DNA from 3 places in the Metabacillus indicus genome. Region 2 is predicted to be linked to each of the others. Evidence: a T-box and tRNA genes for the amino acid it is inferred to sense, from the RefSeq annotation. Region 2 holds a T-box; the other regions hold tRNA genes.

Evidence for each region. The T-box of region 2 lies ahead of ACK1LH_RS15260 (valine--tRNA ligase). A T-box ahead of a tRNA ligase gene usually reads a tRNA of that ligase, here a tRNA-Val.
Region 1: it has a tRNA-Val gene. The T-box ahead of ACK1LH_RS15260 (valine--tRNA ligase) is inferred to sense a tRNA for this amino acid. The anticodon was not compared.
Region 3: it has a tRNA-Val gene. The T-box ahead of ACK1LH_RS15260 (valine--tRNA ligase) is inferred to sense a tRNA for this amino acid. The anticodon was not compared.

The regions. Positions count from the first base shown of each region.
Region 1 is NZ_CP176757.1:229,189-236,520, forward strand. Features, by position in the region: gene sigB (RNA polymerase sigma factor SigB) at 1-441, shown strand, start outside; gene ACK1LH_RS01325 (PP2C family serine/threonine-protein phosphatase) at 441-1,040, shown strand; gene ACK1LH_RS01330 (Tex family protein) at 1,185-3,347, shown strand; gene cmpA (cortex morphogenetic protein CmpA) at 3,361-3,474, opposite strand; gene ACK1LH_RS01340 (SprT family protein) at 3,579-4,025, shown strand; tRNA gene ACK1LH_RS01345 (tRNA-Asn) at 4,173-4,247, shown strand; tRNA gene ACK1LH_RS01350 (tRNA-Ser) at 4,254-4,344, shown strand; tRNA gene ACK1LH_RS01355 (tRNA-Glu) at 4,363-4,434, shown strand; tRNA gene ACK1LH_RS01360 (tRNA-Val) at 4,455-4,530, shown strand; tRNA gene ACK1LH_RS01365 (tRNA-Asp) at 4,534-4,609, shown strand; tRNA gene ACK1LH_RS01370 (tRNA-Gln) at 4,617-4,691, shown strand; tRNA gene ACK1LH_RS01375 (tRNA-Lys) at 4,719-4,794, shown strand; tRNA gene ACK1LH_RS01380 (tRNA-Leu) at 4,805-4,888, shown strand; tRNA gene ACK1LH_RS01385 (tRNA-Leu) at 4,904-4,989, shown strand; tRNA gene ACK1LH_RS01390 (tRNA-Arg) at 5,077-5,153, shown strand; tRNA gene ACK1LH_RS01395 (tRNA-Pro) at 5,159-5,235, shown strand; tRNA gene ACK1LH_RS01400 (tRNA-Gly) at 5,258-5,331, shown strand; rRNA gene ACK1LH_RS01405 (16S ribosomal RNA) at 5,427-6,964, shown strand; rRNA gene ACK1LH_RS01410 (23S ribosomal RNA) at 7,168-7,332, shown strand, end outside.
Region 2 is NZ_CP176757.1:2,964,375-2,971,706, reverse strand. Features, by position in the region: gene hemB (porphobilinogen synthase) at 1-112, shown strand, start outside; gene hemL (glutamate-1-semialdehyde 2,1-aminomutase) at 132-1,418, shown strand; gene ACK1LH_RS15285 (SoxR reducing system RseC family protein) at 1,458-1,625, opposite strand; gene ACK1LH_RS15280 (CsbD family protein) at 1,709-1,897, opposite strand; gene spoVID (stage VI sporulation protein D) at 2,056-3,063, shown strand; gene ysxE (spore coat protein YsxE) at 3,157-4,194, shown strand; gene ACK1LH_RS15265 (hypothetical protein) at 4,400-4,591, opposite strand; T-box leader at 4,753-4,982, shown strand; gene ACK1LH_RS15260 (valine--tRNA ligase) at 5,058-7,332, shown strand, end outside.
Region 3 is NZ_CP176757.1:611,940-619,271, forward strand. Features, by position in the region: rRNA gene ACK1LH_RS03170 (23S ribosomal RNA) at 1-1,788, shown strand, start outside; rRNA gene rrf (5S ribosomal RNA) at 1,918-2,033, shown strand; tRNA gene ACK1LH_RS03180 (tRNA-Asn) at 2,050-2,124, shown strand; tRNA gene ACK1LH_RS03185 (tRNA-Ser) at 2,129-2,218, shown strand; tRNA gene ACK1LH_RS03190 (tRNA-Glu) at 2,228-2,302, shown strand; tRNA gene ACK1LH_RS03195 (tRNA-Val) at 2,318-2,393, shown strand; tRNA gene ACK1LH_RS03200 (tRNA-Met) at 2,476-2,552, shown strand; tRNA gene ACK1LH_RS03205 (tRNA-Asp) at 2,556-2,631, shown strand; tRNA gene ACK1LH_RS03210 (tRNA-Phe) at 2,642-2,717, shown strand; tRNA gene ACK1LH_RS03215 (tRNA-Thr) at 2,731-2,806, shown strand; tRNA gene ACK1LH_RS03220 (tRNA-Tyr) at 2,816-2,900, shown strand; tRNA gene ACK1LH_RS03225 (tRNA-Trp) at 2,918-2,991, shown strand; tRNA gene ACK1LH_RS03230 (tRNA-His) at 3,019-3,091, shown strand; tRNA gene ACK1LH_RS03235 (tRNA-Gln) at 3,125-3,199, shown strand; tRNA gene ACK1LH_RS03240 (tRNA-Gly) at 3,258-3,332, shown strand; tRNA gene ACK1LH_RS03245 (tRNA-Cys) at 3,342-3,415, shown strand; tRNA gene ACK1LH_RS03250 (tRNA-Leu) at 3,437-3,522, shown strand; tRNA gene ACK1LH_RS03255 (tRNA-Leu) at 3,557-3,637, shown strand; gene ACK1LH_RS03260 (hypothetical protein) at 3,971-4,390, opposite strand; gene ACK1LH_RS03265 (hypothetical protein) at 4,454-5,224, opposite strand; gene ACK1LH_RS03270 (hypothetical protein) at 5,703-6,374, opposite strand; gene ACK1LH_RS03275 (cupin domain-containing protein) at 6,601-7,332, shown strand, end outside.

The DNA of each region.
Region 1 (7,332 bases), 1.4 Mb from region 2:
AAGATTAAGATGGCCGTTGATGAACTGACGAATTCTCTTCAGCGTTCACCTCAGGTCCATGAAATCGCTGATTATCTGGAGGTTTCAGAGGAGGAAGTGCTCGAAACGATGGAGATGGGAAAAAGCTATCAGGCTCTTTCTGTTGATCATTCCATCGAAGCGGACTCCGACGGCAGCACAGTGACCATATTAGATATTGTCGGTTCAAAAGAAGAAGGATATGAGCAGGTTAACCAGAAGCTCATGCTTGAAAGTGTTCTCCACGTTTTGTCTGACCGTGAAAAAGAGATTATCCACCACACATATATTCTGAATAAAAGCCAGAAGGAAGCGGGAGAGATCCTCGGCATTTCTCAAATGCACGTCTCAAGGCTTCAGAGAAGAGCTATTACAAAGCTCAAAGAAGCACTTTCTGCTGATATGTCACTGGGGATGCAGTAATGTATCAAACGGAACAAAACAGCCATGTCTACGCATACGCCTACCAGATTCAAAAGGAAGGGAAAACTCTATGCGGGGACAGTTTTTTAATAAAAGCAACTGAGGAATATTTCATTTGCGCCGTCGCCGATGGTCTCGGGAGCGGCGAGCGTGCGTATGAATCCTCATCTGCCATTAAGGAAGTCATTGAGGAATATCATGCAGAGGATGTTGAACTGCTGATTGCCAAATCAAATGAGGTGCTGAAAAACAAGCGCGGAGCAACCGTCGCTATTTTCAAGGCGTACTTTGGACAGAATACGTTCACATTCAGTTCGGTAGGGAATATCCGGTTCGTCCTTTATTCTCCTTCAGGGAAGTATATCTATCCTCTGCCTGTTCTTGGCTATATGTCAGGCAAGCCTCAGAAGTTCAGCGTTCATACGTACTCTTATGAGCCAGGAGCAAAATTCATTTTGCATTCAGACGGACTCAACATTCCGGCAGTAAAATCTCTTTTGAAGGACCATCAGACAATTGAAGATATCTCAAATCATCTGGAGCCTTACACGAAATCGCGTCAGGATGATTTAACCTACGTAGTCGGTCAGCTGTTTTAGCTGGCGGGCTTTTTTGTTTGGCTGAAAAAGTGATTGAAAACGGATCAGGAACACGATTTTTCCTATAAAGAGCCATTCGTCATTTTTGAAATAGCCCGGCTTTTGGTAAACTGTTTCTAAGTCGATGTAAGGGGAGGCAACAGAATGGCAGACAAAACAGAACGCATCATGCAGACAATCAGCAAAGAGCTGTCTATTACATATAAGCAAATACAGAACGTGATTGAATTGCTCGAAGGCGGAAATACCGTTCCTTTCATAGCGAGGTACCGGAAAGAACAGACAGGTGCCCTTGATGAAGTGCAGATCCGCGACATCTCAGAAAAATGGCAGTACATCCAAAATCTTGAGGCCAGAAAAGAAGAGGTTATCCGCCTGATTGAGGAACAGGGCAAACTCACTCCTGAACTGAAAAAAGAAATTAGTGAAGCCCTCAAACTGCAGAAAGTGGAGGATCTCTACCGGCCTTACAAACAAAAACGCAGAACGAAGGCGACAGTCGCGAAGGAAAAAGGTCTTGAACCTCTTGCAGCCTGGATGAAAGAACAGCCTTCGAATGGCACGCTTGAAGAAAAAGCGGCCGCGTTTATAAATGAAGAAAAAGAAGTGCTGACAGCCCAGGATGCCATTGACGGAGCGAAAGACATTCTTGCCGAATGGATTTCAGACGAGCCGTCCCATCGCCAGTGGATCCGCGATCTTACGTTCAGAAAAGGAAAAATCGCGGCATCAGCCAAGGATGAAGAGAAAGACGAAAAGAACGTGTATGAAATGTATTACACGTACGAGGAGCCTATCCTGAAAATTGTGCCCCACCGTGTTCTTGCTCTGAACCGCGGGGAAAAGGAAGGGGTTTTGAGAGTAACGGTTGAAGCGCCGGCGGAAGAAATTCTGATGCAGCTTCAAAAACGGGAACTTAAAAACCCGCGCACAGCTGTAAAAGATACGTATATAGAAGCGATAGAAGATGCTTATAAGAGATTGATTGAGCCTTCCATCGAGAGGGAGATCCGGAAAGAACTGTCTGAAAAGGCAGATGACCGGGCCATCCATATTTTCTCTGAAAATTTGAGGAATCTTCTGCTTCAGCCGCCTCTTAAGGGGAGAATCGTCCTTGGAGTCGATCCTGCCTACCGGACAGGCTGCAAGCTTGCTGCAGTAGATGAAACAGGGAAGGTCCTTGAAATCGGGGTGATCTATCCCCACCCGCCTGTAAATAAATCAAGAGAAGCAAAACAAAAGCTTTCGGATATCATCAAACGATTTAAAGTTGAATTAATTGCCATTGGAAACGGAACGGCATCAAGGGAAACCGAACAATTCGTGGCAGACTTGATTGAAGAACTGAAGGCAGACCTCTCGTACATTATTGTAAACGAAGCGGGTGCAAGTGTTTACTCTGCATCTGATCTGGCACGGGAAGAGTTTCCTGACTTTCAGGTTGAAGAACGGAGTGCCGTCTCCATAGCGAGAAGGCTTCAGGATCCGCTCGCCGAACTGGTTAAAATCGACCCTAAGTCGGTTGGAGTCGGGCAGTATCAGCATGACGTTGCACAAAAAAAATTGAATGAATCTCTGACATTTGTTGTTGAAACCGTGGTAAACCAAGTTGGAGTTAACGTGAACACAGCTTCATCTTCTTTGCTTCAGTACGTGGCGGGTCTAAGCAAGTCCGTGGCGCAGAACATTGTCAAACAGCGTGATGAAATCGGGAAGTTTGATGACCGGAAGCAATTGAAAAAGATCCCTCGTCTTGGAGCTAAAACATATGAGCAGTGCATAGGGTTCTTGAGAATTTCCGGGGGCAAACATCCTCTTGATTCTACCGGAATCCATCCTGAAAGCTACAAAGAAACAGAAGAGCTGCTCCGTATGCTTGGCTTGAGCCTGAAAGACCTTGGGTCAGACAAGCTTAGAGAAGGGATAAGCAGTCTCAACCTAAAGGAAGCTGCAGAGAAAATCGGCATGGGAGAACTGACCTTAAAAGATATTTGCGATTCTCTTGTGCGCCCGGGGCGCGATCCGCGGGATGAAGTGGCTAAACCGCTGCTTAAAAAAGGCGTTCTGAAACTGGAAGACCTTGAAACAGGCATGGAGCTTCAGGGAACGGTCCGAAACGTAGTAGACTTCGGAGCGTTCGTTGATATAGGAGTGAAACAGGATGGGCTTGTCCATATCTCCAAGCTGAAAAATTCTTACGTTAAGCATCCGCTTGATGTTGTCTCAGTCGGAGATGTTGTAACTGTATGGGTAGACTCAGTCGACAGGCAAAAAGGCCGGGTTGCACTCACGATGGTTGGAAACTGATGAAAAACACTGCTTACGAGCAGTGTTTTTTTCTATAAAAATACCAGCACTGGTTCAGCATTTTGATTTGATAACGGTCCTTTTCATAAAACGCACGCTGCATTTGGTTTTTTAACCATGATGGCATTGCTCGTTCCTCCTTATTGTTTATAATGGAGTATGTGTATGACTTACTTTATGCGGGCTCGGGATGTCCTGTTCGGAGAAACAAACTATGCGGGGTGCTTTGGAATGAATGAACGCAAACTTCAGGAACTGACAGAATCGCTTTCTGCAGAATACTTCAGAAAACCATTCAAACATAAAGCGGTTTTCAACAGCAGGCTGCGGACGACGGGAGGAAGGTATCTGCTAAAAAGCCACAATATCGAAGTGAACCCAAAATATCTTTCTCAGGGACTCGATGAAGTGATCGGGATTATCAAGCATGAGCTGTGCCATTACCACCTTCATATAGAAGGGAGAGGGTATAAGCACCGTGATCCTGAATTCAGGGCGCTGCTTTCACAAGTAGGTGCACCAAGGTTCTGCACGCCGATCGAGCCTCCTGCAAGAACAAGGAAAATCGTTCAGTATCAATGTACAGAGTGCCGGTTTATCTACAATCGCCGCAGGAAGATGGATACATCAAAATACGTGTGCGGCAAATGCGGAGGGAAAATCAAACTTGTTTCATAGAATTTTATAAAAAGGGTTGACGCTCTGCGTGGAGCTGTGTTAAATTATAAAAGCCGTCGTAAGAGACGCAAAACAAGACTAAAAAGAAGGCTTGACAGTTTGTCCAAACCTTCATATAATTAAGAAAGTCTGTCAGCAATATCTTATTCCGCAGTAGCTCAGTGGTAGAGCTATCGGCTGTTAACCGATCGGTCGTAGGTTCGAGTCCTACCTGCGGAGCCATAATATGGGGAAGTACTCAAGTGGCTGAAGAGGCGCCCCTGCTAAGGGTGTAGGTCGCGTAAGCGGCGCGAGGGTTCAAATCCCTCCTTCTCCGCCATTATTTTTTATTGTCTCTGGCCCGTTGGTCAAGCGGTTAAGACACCGCCCTTTCACGGCGGTAACACGGGTTCGAATCCCGTACGGGTCATCATTTTCACAAATGAATACGGAGGATTAGCTCAGCTGGGAGAGCATCTGCCTTACAAGCAGAGGGTCGGCGGTTCGAGCCCGTCATCCTCCACCATCTGGTCCCGTGGTGTAGCGGTTAACATGCCTGCCTGTCACGCAGGAGATCGCCGGTTCGATCCCGGTCGGGACCGCCATTTTTATTGGGCTATAGCCAAGCGGTAAGGCAACGGACTTTGACTCCGTCATGCGCTGGTTCGAATCCAGCTAGCCCAGCCATTTTCATTTTGAAAAATGAATATATTTGTGCCATTAGCTCAGTCGGTAGAGCATCTGACTTTTAATCAGAGGGTCGAAGGTTCGAGTCCTTCATGGCACACCATCTAATGTATGCGGGTGTGGCGGAATTGGCAGACGCGCTAGACTTAGGATCTAGTGTCTTTGACGTGGGGGTTCGAGTCCCTTCACCCGCACCATACATTATTCTTTTCGCGGTCGTGGCGGAATGGCAGACGCGCTAGGTTGAGGGCCTAGTGGGGGTAACCCCGTGGAAGTTCGACTCTTCTCGGCCGCACCAAAAGAGCTTTAAAAAAACTTAAAAAAGTTGTTGACATAAACATCACATCTTGGTATTATATTTAAGTCGCTTCACAAATTATCATGTGCGCCCGTAGCTCAATTGGATAGAGCGTTTGACTACGGATCAAAAGGTTATGGGTTCGACTCCTGTCGGGCGCGCCATATTACGGGAAGTAGCTCAGCTTGGTAGAGCACTTGGTTTGGGACCAAGGGGTCGCAGGTTCGAATCCTGTCTTCCCGACCAGGTAATTTTCATAACTTTATATGCGGGTGTAGTTTAATGGTAAAACTCTAGCCTTCCAAGCTAATGTCGTGGGTTCGATTCCCATCACCCGCTCCAATCTTTAAAAAATGATCTTTGAAAACTAAACAAAACCAAAAGCGTACCAAACGTTTTAAATTTTTAAGTCAGCAACATTTATGAGTCACAAATTTTCTTCGGAGAGTTTGATCCTGGCTCAGGACGAACGCTGGCGGCGTGCCTAATACATGCAAGTCGAGCGGACCTCTTCGGAGGTCAGCGGCGGACGGGTGAGTAACACGTGGGCAACCTGCCTGTAAGACTGGGATAACTCCGGGAAACCGGAGCTAATACCGGATACTATGTCAAACCGCATGGTTTGACATTCAAAGACGGTTTCGGCTGTCACTTACAGATGGGCCCGCGGCGCATTAGCTAGTTGGTGAGGTAATGGCTCACCAAGGCGACGATGCGTAGCCGACCTGAGAGGGTGATCGGCCACACTGGGACTGAGACACGGCCCAGACTCCTACGGGAGGCAGCAGTAGGGAATCTTCCGCAATGGACGAAAGTCTGACGGAGCAACGCCGCGTGAGTGATGAAGGTTTTCGGATCGTAAAACTCTGTTGTCAGGGAAGAACAAGTGCCGGAGTAACTGCCGGCACCTTGACGGTACCTGACCAGAAAGCCACGGCTAACTACGTGCCAGCAGCCGCGGTAATACGTAGGTGGCAAGCGTTGTCCGGAATTATTGGGCGTAAAGCGCGCGCAGGCGGTTTCTTAAGTCTGATGTGAAAGCCCCCGGCTCAACCGGGGAGGGTCATTGGAAACTGGGAAACTTGAGTGCAGAAGAGGAGAGTGGAATTCCACGTGTAGCGGTGAAATGCGTAGAGATGTGGAGGAACACCAGTGGCGAAGGCGACTCTCTGGTCTGTAACTGACGCTGAGGCGCGAAAGCGTGGGGAGCGAACAGGATTAGATACCCTGGTAGTCCACGCCGTAAACGATGAGTGCTAAGTGTTAGAGGGTTTCCGCCCTTTAGTGCTGCAGCTAACGCATTAAGCACTCCGCCTGGGGAGTACGGTCGCAAGACTGAAACTCAAAGGAATTGACGGGGGCCCGCACAAGCGGTGGAGCATGTGGTTTAATTCGAAGCAACGCGAAGAACCTTACCAGGTCTTGACATCCTTTGCCACTTCTAGAGATAGAAGGTTCCCCTTCGGGGGACAAAGTGACAGGTGGTGCATGGTTGTCGTCAGCTCGTGTCGTGAGATGTTGGGTTAAGTCCCGCAACGAGCGCAACCCTTGATCTTAGTTGCCAGCATTCAGTTGGGCACTCTAAGGTGACTGCCGGTGACAAACCGGAGGAAGGTGGGGATGACGTCAAATCATCATGCCCCTTATGACCTGGGCTACACACGTGCTACAATGGATGGTACAAAGGGCTGCGAGACCGCGAGGTTTAGCCAATCCCATAAAACCATTCTCAGTTCGGATTGCAGGCTGCAACTCGCCTGCATGAAGCTGGAATCGCTAGTAATCGCGGATCAGCATGCCGCGGTGAATACGTTCCCGGGCCTTGTACACACCGCCCGTCACACCACGAGAGTTTGCAACACCCGAAGTCGGTGGGGTAACCGCAAGGAGCCAGCCGCCTAAGGTGGGGTAGATGATTGGGGTGAAGTCGTAACAAGGTAGCCGTATCGGAAGGTGCGGCTGGATCACCTCCTTTCTAAGGATATGAGGTCGCTTTTGGTTTTTGTTTAGTTTTGAGAGATCATTCTCTCTATATGAAAGAAGGCGGTCATTTCTGATTTGCCGGTTGTTCTTTGAAAACTGGATAACGTAATTGATAACAAGTAATTCACTGAGATTTACGCTTACCATAGTGATTTTCTTAGACTTTACAGTCTAAACAAACGATTGACCAATTTTGGTTAAGTTATGAAGGGCGCACGGTGGATGCCTTGGCACTAGGAGCCGATGAAGGACGGGACTAACACCGATATGCTTTGGGGAGCTGTAAGTAAGCTTTGATCCAGAGATTTCCGAATGGGGAAACCCACTGTTCGTAATGGAACAGTATCTTTACCTGAATAC
Region 2 (7,332 bases):
TGAAAAGGCAATCGTGATGGAAATGATGATCAGCATGAAACGCGCAGGCGTGGATATGATCTTGACGTATCATGCCAAGGATTGTGCACGCTGGCTGAAGGAACAACACTAATCGCAGGAGGAGAAGTCAAATGCGCAGTTATGAAAAATCAGGCAAGGCCTTCGCAGAAGCTCAAGGGCTGATGCCGGGCGGAGTGAACAGTCCTGTTCGCGCCTTTAAATCGGTCGCCATGGATCCCATTTTCATGGAGCGGGGAAAAGGCTCTAAAATTTACGATATTGATGGAAATGAATATATTGATTATGTGCTTTCATGGGGACCGCTTATTTTAGGCCATACAAATGACGCGGTTGTTGAAGCCATTAAAAAGGTGACAGAATCCGGTACAAGCTTCGGGGCTCCGACGCTGATTGAAAATGAGCTTGCAAAGCTTGTGATTGACCGCGTGCCATCTATTGAAATCATCCGGATGGTGAGTTCGGGAACAGAAGCAACGATGAGTGCCCTGAGACTTGCACGCGGTTTTACCGGAAGAAATAAGATTTTGAAATTCGAAGGCTGCTATCACGGCCACGGGGATTCTCTGCTGATCAAAGCAGGTTCAGGCGTTGCAACACTTGGACTGCCTGACAGCCCGGGAGTTCCGGAGGGAGTAGCCAAAAACACGATCACTGTTCCTTACAACGACATGGAAAGCGTAAAATATGCCTTTGAACAGTTCGGTGATGACATTGCCGGTGTGATTGTGGAGCCGGTTGCAGGAAACATGGGAGTTGTCCCTCCGCTTCCAGGCTTCCTCGAAAGCCTGCGCAGCATCACACAGGAGTACGGCTCGCTGTTAATCTTTGATGAGGTGATGACAGGCTTCCGCGTTGATTACGGCTGTGCTCAAGGGTACTTTGGCGTTACGCCTGACCTGACATGCCTCGGGAAAGTGATCGGCGGCGGACTTCCTGTCGGAGCGTATGGCGGCCGTGCCGACATTATGAAACAGGTTGCCCCGAGCGGACCGATTTACCAGGCAGGCACCCTGTCCGGAAACCCTCTTGCGATGACAGCAGGCTATGCAACGCTCAGCCAGCTTACTCCGGAAACCTACAAAGAGTTCGGCAGAAAAGCGGACATCCTTGAAGAAGGATTAACAGCGGCTGCTGAAAAACACGGCATTCCGATTACAGTGAATCGTGCGGGATCGATGATTGGCTTTTTCTTCACAGACGAGAACGTCATCAATTTCGAAAAAGCGAAAACATCCAATCTCGAGTACTTCTCAAAGTTCTATCGCGAAATGGCAAACGAAGGTGTGTTCCTTCCGCCGTCACAGTTTGAAGGTCTTTTCCTTTCCACTGCCCACAGTGATGAAGATCTTGAAAAAACGATTGCAGCGGCAGATAAAGCATTTGCTGCCCTTAAATAAAGTGAAGACCCCCTGCGCGTCAATGTGCAGGGGGTTTTATTATTTGGGCGTATATCCTGATTTCCGGCTCAGCCATTTGCTGGCAAGGATAATGGTCAGTCCGATAATGGCGACGGCAATCATAAGCAAATCAGATACAATCGTGATCCATAACGGAATCTGAAGCAGAAAAATTGCGCCGATGATAACAAAGAATAGGGGTCTCATACGAATCTCCTGAATGTTTTTCTTTTAGTATAGCAAATGGGGCGGAAAAAAGAGAACCTGCAGACGGCAGGTTCTCTATGTACTCAGTATTTAGCTGAACCTTCTTTGGCTTTTCCGGCGCCTTCCTGAAGGTTCCCTTTCAGTTTGTCTTTCTTTCCTTCACGCTGAAGCTCAGGATTGTTTGCTGCATTGCCCACCTGATCTTTCACTTCGCCTTTAGCCTGGTTTACCTTGCCTTTTACTTTGTCGCTCATGCCGTGATCTTTTGACATCATCAAACACTCCTTTCTTCTTGTATCCTTCATGTTCCCTGCATTTCCTGAGCTTAAACCAGGCATTTGATCAAAAAAATCATAAACCTTCACCGTGCGGCATATTCCTTTAATGTCACAGGTATTTTCGTAAGGACACCTGAAAGGAGGAGTTCAAGTTGTCACAGGATCAACAATCATCATTGCGGTTCTCTGTTGAGGAATCCGTTTGGTTTCAAAAGGGACAGGAAGTGGGTGAGCTGTTATCCATCTCATTAGATCCAGACATCACCATCCAGGAGTTTGACCAGTACATCTCGATTCGGGGTGCGCTTAAGCTTACGGGTGAGTACAAAATAGATGAGGATTATAGCGAAGAGGAATTTGAATATGCCAATCTCCGGTTTATCAGCAGTGTAGAAACAAGAGAAGACGGCATATCGCAGCTTGTTCACGGTTTTCCTGTAGATATCACGATTCCGAGAAACCGCATTGGAAACTTGGAAGAAGTGTATGTAACGATTGAGTCTTTTGATTATGATCTGTCAGAAAGCAGAAACCTTAGGCTCGTAGCTGACCTTGAAATCAGTGGTATTGCAAGCGGGGATGCGGCTGTAGAGGCGGAAGAAGAACAGGAGCAGGAGCAGGAATATGTGTTTGAGCAGGAGCAGGAACCAGAGCTCCAGCCGCTGTTCCGCTCACCTCAGGCACTGTATGAAGAGGAAACGCAAGTAGAAGAATATGATGCTTTTGCGCATGCAGGCAGCCAAAATCATGACGATCTGTATGAACCGTTTCATGTAGAAGTGAAAAAAGAGGCTGCAGAGGAAGAAGCCGCTGCACCGGACATTTCTTATTTTGCAAGCAGGCCGCAGTATGAGGAACCGTATAAGGCGCCTCAAAAGCAAAGTCCGAAAGCAAGAAAAGAAGAACAGGCAAGAAAGCAGGAGGAACCAAAGCAGACGGAAAACTCCCTCTACTTGACGAAGCTTTTTGAACGGGATGAAGAAGAGGAGTTTACAAAGCTTAAGATTTGCCTTGTCCAGCAGGGTGACACTATTGACAGCATTTGCGACCGCTACGGGATTACGGTCCAGCAGCTGCACAGAGTCAATCAGCTGAATTCAAGCGCAGATGTGCACGAAGGCCAGACACTTTACATTCCTGTTTACGCAAATACTCATTAAGAAAAGAAAGCAGCTTGGGGAGGAGAGTTCCTCAGCTGTTTTTTTTGTAAGTCTCTTTAAATGAGACCCGGCTAAAAGGAAGTGGGACAAAAAATGATGAGAGAAAATATGGATAAACTTGCGGAGGTTTTAAAAGAGTATGAGCTGAAAGCGGAATATGCGGAGTCTGTTACAGATAAACTGACGAAGGTCTATGCCAGTTCAGGTGCCTCCTACGCCTTGAAAAAGATGTCATCGAACCGGAATGGCCAATTCATTGAAACGCTTCACGGTGCTCATCAAAAAGGCTATTCAGGGTATGTACCCATCTTCAGAAACAGGCACCGGCAGTTTTTCACCTCTGACGGAGAAAACTGGTACTACATTATGCCCTGGCTCACCAACGAAACAGAAGAAGAGCGGGATGAGCGGCATAAAAATATGTTCAGGGAACTTGCAGCGCTTCACCAGAGAACGGCTGCTGAGGAAAAGCTGAATCAGAATGCCCTGAAAATTCACTACGATACCCTTGCCAAGCAATGGGACGACAACAAAGCCCAGTATGAAAAATACGTGGAGGAATGCGAGAAGAAGTGGTATCTCTCGCCGTTTGAACTGCAGGCCGTCACGTATTACTTTGAAACCGCCCGTGCGACAGAATTTGCCCGCAAAAAACTTGATGAGTGGTATGAGATGATGAAGGAAAAAGAGGATGTGCGGCAAGTCATGATCCACGGCAGAGCATCCATTCATCACTACTTGTATGATGAACAGGGAACAGGGTATTTCACCAATTTTGAACATGCCAGGTATTCATCGCCTATTGATGATGCGCTTCTCTTTTATCACAGGACGTTCCATACGTACCCGTTTGCAGACGATAACTGTGCCGACTGGTTTTACACCTATCAGCAGACGTTTCCATACAGAGAAGAGGAAATGCAGCTGTTCATCTGTTATCTTGCCTATCCGGATTTTGTCTACAAACAAGTGAAAAAGCACATGAACCTGAATGACAGAAGCGCGTCGCAGCTTCAGAAAAATCAGGACCTGATCAAATCTTACTGGACCTTTAAAAACATCGAGTACTTCGTCATGAAGGTGACGCAAATCGAAGAAAACAAAAAACTGGCCGCAGATCAGTCGACATAAACAAAACCCAATCGGTGATTGGGTTTTTTACATGTGAATGTAGCCTCAGTATAACAATGTTTACCTGTCTGAATAATATTTCGTGGTGTCTAGCTCCATCGCCCAGCCCTTCCGTCAGAACAAAATCCCCGAAAAAGTCAAAACCGGACTTTTCCGGTGATTTCTTTTCTGCCTGTCAGGGCTAAACGGGCGATTCCGCATTTCGTTATATCCATTCCATGTATAAAGCGACACCAAGCAAAATCAGCAGCGCCAGCAGGACAAGGTCGACAGGTGACGGGAAAATCAGGGTCCGGACGGTCTGGAAGATGGTAATCGGCACGATGAACTGTCCGGCAATGAGTTTAAACTGCTTTACATAAGGCGACAGGTTATAATCGTTTATTTTTCTGCGCATCCTAAAACTCTCCTCACTGAATCCTTCTTGTATAAAGAATATGTGCATTTACCCAGTTTTGTGCCTTTTCGGGAATAAAGGCTGTGAAAAATGGAGAAGATGATTGACGTGAAATGACTGGATTGTATACAATACAACATATATCATGTTTTCATAATCGAACACATACCGTGATAGGGAAGAGTAAAGCGGAAAGCTGTTTTCAGAGAGAGAAATCGCCTGCTGAGAGATTTCTTAAACAAGCTTGCTTGAAGGTCGCCCTGGAGTAATTCTCTTGAACCATGAAGTAGAGAGAATCGGCATGAACGCCGTTATCCCATTTGAGAGCACAGGTTCTTTTTTGCCTGTGAAAAAAGGTGGCACCGCGAAATCAACTCCTTTCGTCCTTTTACCGGACGAGGGGAGTTTTTTATTTTCCGAAAAGTGCGGAAATGAACTGATTTGAAGATTTTAAGGAGGAAGAAACATGGAGAACAAGGAGCAGACACTCTCTACAAAATATGATCCGCAGGCAATTGAGCGCGATCGCTACGACTACTGGCTGAAGGGAAAGTTTTTTGAAGCTTCAAACGACCAGGAAAAGCAGCCGTACACGGTTGTCATCCCTCCGCCGAACGTAACAGGAAAGCTACACCTTGGCCATGCCTGGGACACGACGCTTCAGGATATCGTGACGCGCATGAAACGCATGCAGGGCTATGACGTTCTCTGGCTGCCTGGAATGGACCATGCCGGAATTGCCACTCAGGCAAAAGTTGAAGGAAAGCTGCGCGAGGAAGGCAAGTCCCGCTATGACCTTGGCCGCGAAAAGTTTGTTGAGGAAACATGGAAATGGAAAGAAGAATACGCATCTCATATCCGTGCGCAGTGGTCTAAGCTTGGTCTTGGCCTTGATTATTCAAGAGAGCGGTTTACGCTTGATGAAGGACTTTCAAAAGCGGTAAATGAAGTATTTGTCTCTCTTTATAAAAAAGGACTCATCTACCGCGGCGAATATATAATCAACTGGGATCCACAGACAAAAACAGCTCTTTCTGATATAGAAGTTATCTATAAAGATGTTCAGGGTGCTTTTTATCACATGCGCTACCCGCTGTCAGACGGTTCCGGTGCCATTGAAGTTGCGACTACACGCCCTGAAACGATGCTTGGCGATACAGCGGTTGCTGTTCACCCAGAAGATGAGCGCTACAAGCATTTGATCGGCAAAACCGTTGTTCTCCCGATTGTAGGACGCGAAATTCCGATTGTCGGAGATGACTATGTTGATATGGAATTCGGTTCCGGAGCGGTTAAGATTACTCCTGCGCATGACCCGAATGACTTTGAAATCGGAAACCGCCACAGCCTTGAGCGTGTTCTTGTGATGAATGAGGACGGAACGATGAATGCAAAAGCAGGAATCTACAGCGGACTTGACCGTTTTGAGTGCAGAAAGCAGATCGTGAAGGATCTTCAGGAAATGGATGTTCTGTTCAAAATTGAAGAGCACATGCATTCAGTCGGGCACAGCGAGCGGAGCGGAGCGGTTGTTGAGCCGTACCTTTCTACGCAGTGGTTCGTTAAGATGCAGCCTCTTGCAGATGCAGCGATTGAGCTTCAGGACAAAGAGGACAAAGTCAACTTTGTTCCAAACCGTTTTGAAAACACGTACATGCGCTGGATGGAAAATATCCGCGACTGGTGTATTTCAAGACAGCTTTGGTGGGGACACCGCATACCTGCCTGGTATCATAAAGAAACAGGCGAGGTGCATGTTGATCACGCACCGCCTGCAGACCTTGAAAACTGGGAACAGGATACAGACGTGCTTGATACGTGGTTCAGCTCGGCACTGTGGCCGTTTTCTACAATGGGCTGGCCGGATGAGGATTCAGTTGACTATCAGCGCTACTATCCGACAGATGTGCTTGTAACAGGCTATGACATCATTTTCTTCTGGGTTTCCCGCATGATTTTCCAGGGTCTTGAATTTACCGGCAAGCGTCCATTCAAAGACGTGCTGATTCACGGACTTGTCCGCGATGAGCAGGGACGCAAAATGAGTAAATCACTTGGAAACGGCGTAGACCCGATGGATGTAATCGATAAGTACGGAGCGGATTCTCTTCGTTACTTCCTTTCAACAGGAAGCTCGCCTGGCCAGGATCTGCGTTTCAGCTACGAAAAAGTAGAAGCAACATGGAACTTTGCCAATAAGATCTGGAACGCTTCACGCTTTGCGCTGATGAACATGGACGGCCTGAAATATGATGAAATCGATTTGACCGGTGAAAAATCAGTGGCTGACAAGTGGATTCTGACACGCCTGAATGAAACAATCGAGCACGTGACAAAGCTTGCCGATAAATACGAATTTGGTGAAATCGGCCGTCATCTGTACAACTTTATCTGGGATGATTTCTGTGACTGGTACATTGAAATGGCGAAGCTTCCGCTTTATGGCGACGACGAAGCGGCGAAAAAGACAACCCGTTCAATTCTTGCATATGTACTAGATAACACGATGAGACTTCTTCATCCGTTCATGCCGTTTATTACCGAGGAAATTTGGCAGAACCTCCCTCACGAAGGGGAATCCATTACAATCGCCAAATGGCCGGTTGCTGATCCTTCACTTACGGATGAAGCTGCGGCGGCAGATATGAAGCTTCTAGTTGAAGTGATCCGGTCGGTTCGAAATGTAAGAGCAGAAGTGAACACGCCGATGAGCAAGCAAATTCCGATGATGATTAAAGCAA
Region 3 (7,332 bases), 1.8 Mb from region 2:
AGCTCACTGGTCGAGTGACTCTGCGCCGAAAATGTACCGGGGCTAAACGTATCACCGAAGCTGCGGACTGTTCTTACGAACAGTGGTAGGAGAGCGTTCTAAGGGCGTCGAAGCCAGACCGGAAGGACTGGTGGAGCGCTTAGAAGTGAGAATGCCGGTATGAGTAGCGAAAGAGGGGTGAGAATCCCCTCCACCGAATGCCTAAGGTTTCCTGAGGAAGGCTCGTCCGCTCAGGGTTAGTCGGGACCTAAGCCGAGGCCGAAAGGCGTAGGCGATGGACAACAGGTTGATATTCCTGTACCACCTCCTCACCATTTGAGCAATGGGGGGACGCAGGAGGATAGGGCAAGCGCGCTGTTGGATATGCGCGTCCAAGCAGTTAGGCCGGGAAGTAGGCAAATCCGCTTCCCATATAAGGCTGAGCTGTGATGGCGAGGGAAATTTAGTACCGAAGTTCCTGATTCCACACTGCCAAGAAAAGCCTCTAGCGAGGTGAGAGGTGCCCGTACCGCAAACCGACACAGGTAGGCGAGGAGAGAATCCTAAGGTGAGCGAGAGAACTCTCGTTAAGGAACTCGGCAAAATGACCCCGTAACTTCGGGAGAAGGGGTGCTTTTTAGGGTGAATAGCCCTGAAAAGCCGCAGTGAATAGGCCCAGGCGACTGTTTAGCAAAAACACAGGTCTCTGCGAAGCCGCAAGGCGAAGTATAGGGGCTGACGCCTGCCCGGTGCTGGAAGGTTAAGGGGAGAGGTTAGCGCAAGCGAAGCTTTGAACCGAAGCCCCAGTAAACGGCGGCCGTAACTATAACGGTCCTAAGGTAGCGAAATTCCTTGTCGGGTAAGTTCCGACCCGCACGAAAGGCGTAACGATCTGGGCACTGTCTCAACGAGAGACTCGGTGAAATTATAGTACCTGTGAAGATGCAGGTTACCCGCGACAGGACGGAAAGACCCCGTGGAGCTTTACTGCAGCCTGATATTGAATTTTGGTACAGCTTGTACAGGATAGGTAGGAGCCTTGGAAGCCGGAGCGCAAGCTTCGGTGGAGGCATTGGTGGGATACTACCCTTGCTGTATTGAAATTCTAACCCGCAGCCCTTACCGGGCTGGGAGACAGTGTCAGGCGGGCAGTTTGACTGGGGCGGTCGCCTCCTAAAATGTAACGGAGGCGCCCAAAGGTTCCCTCAGAATGGTTGGAAATCATTCGCAGAGTGTAAAGGCACAAGGGAGCTTGACTGCGAGACCTACAAGTCGAGCAGGGACGAAAGTCGGGCTTAGTGATCCGGTGGTTCCGCATGGAAGGGCCATCGCTCAACGGATAAAAGCTACCCCGGGGATAACAGGCTTATCTCCCCCAAGAGTCCACATCGACGGGGAGGTTTGGCACCTCGATGTCGGCTCATCGCATCCTGGGGCTGTAGTCGGTCCCAAGGGTTGGGCTGTTCGCCCATTAAAGCGGTACGCGAGCTGGGTTCAGAACGTCGTGAGACAGTTCGGTCCCTATCCGTCGTGGGCGCAGGAAATTTGAGAGGAGCTGTCCTTAGTACGAGAGGACCGGGATGGACGCACCGCTGGTGTACCAGTTGTCTTGCCAAAGGCATCGCTGGGTAGCTATGTGCGGAAGGGATAAGTGCTGAAAGCATCTAAGCATGAAGCCCCCCTCAAGATGAGATTTCCCATCACATTTGTGAGTAAGAACCCTGAAAGATGATCAGGTTGATAGGTCTGAGGTGGAAGCGCGGTGACGTGTGGAGCTGACAGATACTAATCGTTCGAGGACTTAACCACAGTCTAACTAAGTGTAAGTTGCATGTGAATCTTGTTATCAAACGTTATTCAGTTTTGAAAGAATAACTTCTTTCAAAAAAAAAGCTTGAAATCTTCGGATTTCATAGTATAATAATTTTTGTCACTATGTCTGGTGATGATGGCAAAGAGGTCACACCCGTTCCCATGCCGAACACGGAAGTTAAGCTCTTTAGCGCCGATGGTAGTTGGGGGTTTCCCCCTGTGAGAGTAGGACGTTGCCAGGCTGGTGAAAATTATTATTCCGCAGTAGCTCAGTGGTAGAGCTATCGGCTGTTAACCGATCGGTCGTAGGTTCGAGTCCTACCTGCGGAGCCATTTTGGAGAGCTGTCCGAGTGGCCGAAGGAGCACGATTGGAAATCGTGTAGGCGGTAACCCGTCTCAAGGGTTCGAATCCCTTGCTCTCCGCCACAACTTTATGGCCCGTTGGTCAAGCGGTTAAGACACCGCCCTTTCACGGCGGTAACACGGGTTCGAATCCCGTACGGGTCACCAACATATTTTCACTGCGGAGGATTAGCTCAGCTGGGAGAGCATCTGCCTTACAAGCAGAGGGTCGGCGGTTCGAGCCCGTCATCCTCCACCATGAAAATTTAAAGCAGCAGCGTAACGGTCAAGCAGGTTTAACACCAACTTATCGGGACGAAAAAGAATTACCTTATTATTATCGCGGGGTGGAGCAGTCTGGTAGCTCGTCGGGCTCATAACCCGAAGGTCGCAGGTTCAAATCCTGTCCCCGCAACCAAATGGTCCCGTGGTGTAGCGGTTAACATGCCTGCCTGTCACGCAGGAGATCGCCGGTTCGATCCCGGTCGGGACCGCCATTTTTATAAAGGCTTGGTAGCTCAGTCGGTAGAGCAAAGGACTGAAAATCCTTGTGTCGGCGGTTCGATTCCGTCCCAAGCCACCATTTACACTTATATGCCGGTGTAGCTCAATTGGTAGAGCAACTGACTTGTAATCAGTAGGTTGGGGGTTCAAGTCCTCTTGCCGGCACCACTGAAATGTGGAGGGGTAGCGAAGTGGCTAAACGCGGCGGACTGTAAATCCGCTCCCTCAGGGTTCGGCGGTTCGAATCCGTCCCCCTCCACCATTTTTAAAAAAGAATACAGGGGTATAGTTTAAAGGTAGAACAGAGGTCTCCAAAACCTCCGGTGTGGGTTCGAGTCCTACTACCCCTGCCAATTTAATTAATCTTATATAGTATAATGGCGGCTGTGGCGAAGTGGTTAACGCACCAGATTGTGGCTCTGGCATTCGTGGGTTCGATTCCCATCAGTCGCCCCTTTTTACTTAATAGGGTTTTTATTTTTGTTTTGGGCTATAGCCAAGCGGTAAGGCAACGGACTTTGACTCCGTCATGCGCTGGTTCGAATCCAGCTAGCCCAGCCATTTTCACTTTAACAGTCATCTTTGTGCACCAGCTGCATAAGATACAATTACGGCGAATGCGGAAGTAGTTCAGTGGTAGAACACCACCTTGCCAAGGTGGGGGTCGCGGGTTCGAATCCCGTCTTCCGCTCCAGAATCTTAAGGCGGCATAGCCAAGTGGTAAGGCAGAGGTCTGCAAAACCTTTATCCCCGGTTCAAATCCGGGTGTCGCCTCCAATTTTTATGAACTCACCCTTAGCCGGGGTGGCGGAACTGGCAGACGCACAGGACTTAAAATCCTGCGGTAGGTGACTACCGTACCGGTTCGATTCCGGTCCTCGGCATCAACCAGTATCCAGTTCAAAAAATGATCAATTTGCCGGTGTGGCGGAATTGGCAGACGCGCACGACTCAAAATCGTGTTCCTCTGGAGTGTCGGTTCGACCCCGACCACCGGTATCTAAAATAGCTATAGAAATCAAGACTTCAACGGTTATGTTGAAGTCTTTTTTTTGCGTTTATTTTCGCGACATAAATAATATAATATCGTGTGCGTAAGAGGTTGGTGTGGGTAGAAGAGAAAAACTTTCAGATGAAGAAGCACGAATTATTAAAAAGAAAATTACGGATGATTAAGCTTACGAATTTTTCTTCAAAGATTGTTATTTGAGAAATTTAAAATAAAAAAGGACCTTAGTGGTCCTTTAGCTCCTTCACTAAAGCTATTTGAAGAAGATTATATATTATGGTAATAGAATAGAGCTGTTTACTCCTATTTTCATACCCAAAACCCTATAGTTTTATTGAAATATTTGGAAATGATAGTAAAGCAAAGACAACTACAATTAAAACAGGTAGGTAGAATATTAAAAGTGTCTTTGAAATGATAGCTTTAAACCAATTACCTGTTTTCCCTTCAAAAGGTTTTGTGCTCATCGAAAAATTTATTTCCGTTTCTTTTAGAGTAACAGCATGTTCATACAGCTTCCTAAATAACCACTCTTGATGAATAAAAAATCCATCCAATAACCAAAAGAAGAATACAGGTACCAATGCTAAAATAATATACTTCGTATTCATTTCATCAATATTAGCGAAAGCAAGTAATCCAACTACTAGGGTAACCGTCCAACCTTTTAATAAAAATGAATTAGATGCCATACGCGTTATTACATTTTGGATCATTTCAAGATAACGTATTTTGCTTTCCATACAACATTCCTCCTACTGATAAACAAGTTAATGATTCAGTACTTTTCTTTAGAAAATACTCAATTAAATCTTGACTTGAATATCAATTAAATCATGTTTTTCATACAAAACATCTAAGGCATGTGAATCACCATTCGGATTATAAGCCTTTTCCCATTCTTGAAGGTCATTTTGAGATATTTCACAAAGATGTCCTATATCCAGCTTATACTTTATGTCTAATACTTGAGCATGTTTAAGATAATACCCTTTTTTTATTAAACCGAATCTAATAGGGTCCTTTTTTCTGATAGATTGTGTCATAGCTAATTCATAATAAATCCAAGGAGATTTTGTTTGTTTAATCACCTCGTTTGTTACAATGGAATTTGGAGTATTTAAAAAAAGGACACATTCAGTTTTATCTATCATCTTAGTTAGTGCCGTTGACAGCATCATATAAACATGGCTTGTTGAAAAATTTCTTTTTTCATAATTGTAAGTATTGCTGTCTTTATTTTTACAATAAATGTCATCTATTTTTTTTAGAAGGTTTGCAGCATATCCCCACACACAAGAATCAATGAAAACTGTTAAACCGAATTTTTCATATAGCCAACCAGCCACTGCAATAGCTTTCTCTTTATCTGCATGAGAGTGAGAAATAAAAACATCAGCATTTATTTCTGGAAACCAATCGTTTTGCATCTTTGTTCCATCTATGCTTCCATCACTGAGCAAAAAGCTATCAAATTCTTTTTCTATATGTTCTTTATTCTCTTCTAAAATAGTGTTACCTATATTACTATAAGAAAGAAACTCGCTATTCATCTTTAAATTAAATCCAGCAAACATTATTTATTCCTCCTTTATTTCCTATCTATATTCAATAAAATTATCCATCTATAATTTACCAAATGTTCTTCATTTTGTCAAAAAAGGTCAAACTTTTAAAGATACTTATTAGACGATCAAGATTAATCGCTGATAAATAAGATGTGTATTCTTCAATTATTCTGCCCTGTTAGTTCAATAAGATAAAATTCTCATTTTATTATATGGTTTTTCTAAAGAGCTTCCGTTGCATTAATCTTTTTCTTTATGAGTGATAATATTTTATGTGCAAAATTAAGACTGATATGGTTAAAGGCAAAGCCATTGCCATGCGACAAGCGAAGCTTGATCGTAATAAGTTTTTTCTCTTAATAGGAAGTTAAAAATAAACCAGTGTTGATTCTATTTATTAATATATAGAATCAACACTGGTTTATTTTTATTGGTACTTACTCGAGTGGGCTTTTACAAAACTAAGGCACAAGTTTGTACTGCTAATTTAAGAACTACAATTATCATCTTCTTTTACAACTGCCACCTGTTTATTAGTTTCTTCATTTAGTTTCAAAAATATATCAATCTTCCCAGTCAAGATTTCACTGTACTCGATTTGTTTATTAAATGCCTCTTTTAACAGGTGGTTCTCCTTATCTAAAGTCTTATGATGAAAATGTAAGGATTCTTTTACTTCTTCTATAATTTGATTTTGTTTATTCAATTTAGTTAGTATAGCCTCTTGTTGTTTCCCCATGTGTATAACATCTTTTTTACGCCAAAAAAGAGACACTCCAAAAATAAAGATGGTTATAGCTAAGGATACATATGAAAGTAAGTTAAATATTCTAGAATCTAATTCTTCTTTTCTTTGTTTGGTTATTTTATCAATAATAGATAACTTTTCAATTTGCATTTCACGTAACTTGGAATCAATCTCTCTTTGAATTATCTCTTTTTTTGTCGGCTCATTTTCTAATTTAAATTGAACTTTTTTAATACTTATAGAAGTCATTTCTAATGATAATGATAAATTTGCTAAATTTTGCTGAATATCATATTTAGCATTAATATTTATTCCTTGTTGTTGATAATCTTTAAGACCAACAAATAAAATGAAAGTTGCTAAAACGAAAACAATAATACCAGCTAAAGAAATCCTTCTGATTTTTTCCATAAATCTCTTTTCTCTCCAATCTTTAATATTAAACTACAACAATTATCTATAGAAAATATTTACAAGTTAATTTTACCACCAAATAGGCCATGACTTGAAACTTCATTTTCATATTTCATGAATAATATCCTTTTACACTTGTTAATTCTTTGATAGAAGTGTTCAAGTACCCCCGCCCACCTCCCTGCATATAATGCTTTCATATGCGCTGAAAGGGTGGAGAAGAATGTATTATTATCCGAATCACTGGTATCCAAATCCTTATTATCCTCAGGTTCATGCACCGATGAACAGTTATTACAGAGAACCGGTCTATTGGAATTATCCAGGCAGCTACCCCTCTGAAATGAGTGAGTACAGACTCTCATTAAAGGATTATGGGCCAGAACCGTTTGTTATTAATATTAATGAAGCGACGCTGCAGAACAATACTTTCCGTACGGCCTTATGGACAGGAACTCACCTGCAGCTTACGTTAATGAGTCTCAATCCCGGTGAGGATATCGGTTTGGAGATGCATCCTGATGTTGATCAGTTCCTGCGGGTTGAAGAGGGGCAGGGGATTGTTCAAATGGGCAAGAGCAAGGATCAATTGCCTTTCATGAGGAACGTCTTTGATGATACGGCGATCTTCATACCTGCTGGAACATGGCACAATGTCACCAATACAGGAAAGTCTCCGCTGAAACTTTATTCAATCTATGCTCCTCCTAACCATCCGTTTGGTACGGTTCATGAGACGAAAGCGGATGCGGAGGCTGCTGAAGAAGGCTACGGCAAAAATGGCGGGAAAACGGTGATTGATGGCAAGACTCCGGATGAGTGGGTAAAGCACACGGAGTTTTTGGTGAAGGAAGGGCTTGAGGATGTGAAGAGAGGGATCAATGCGGTTCACATTCTTCAGGAGTTTATTTTGATGGGCGTGCTTGTCGGGAAGGGGTACACTCCTGAGAAAGCA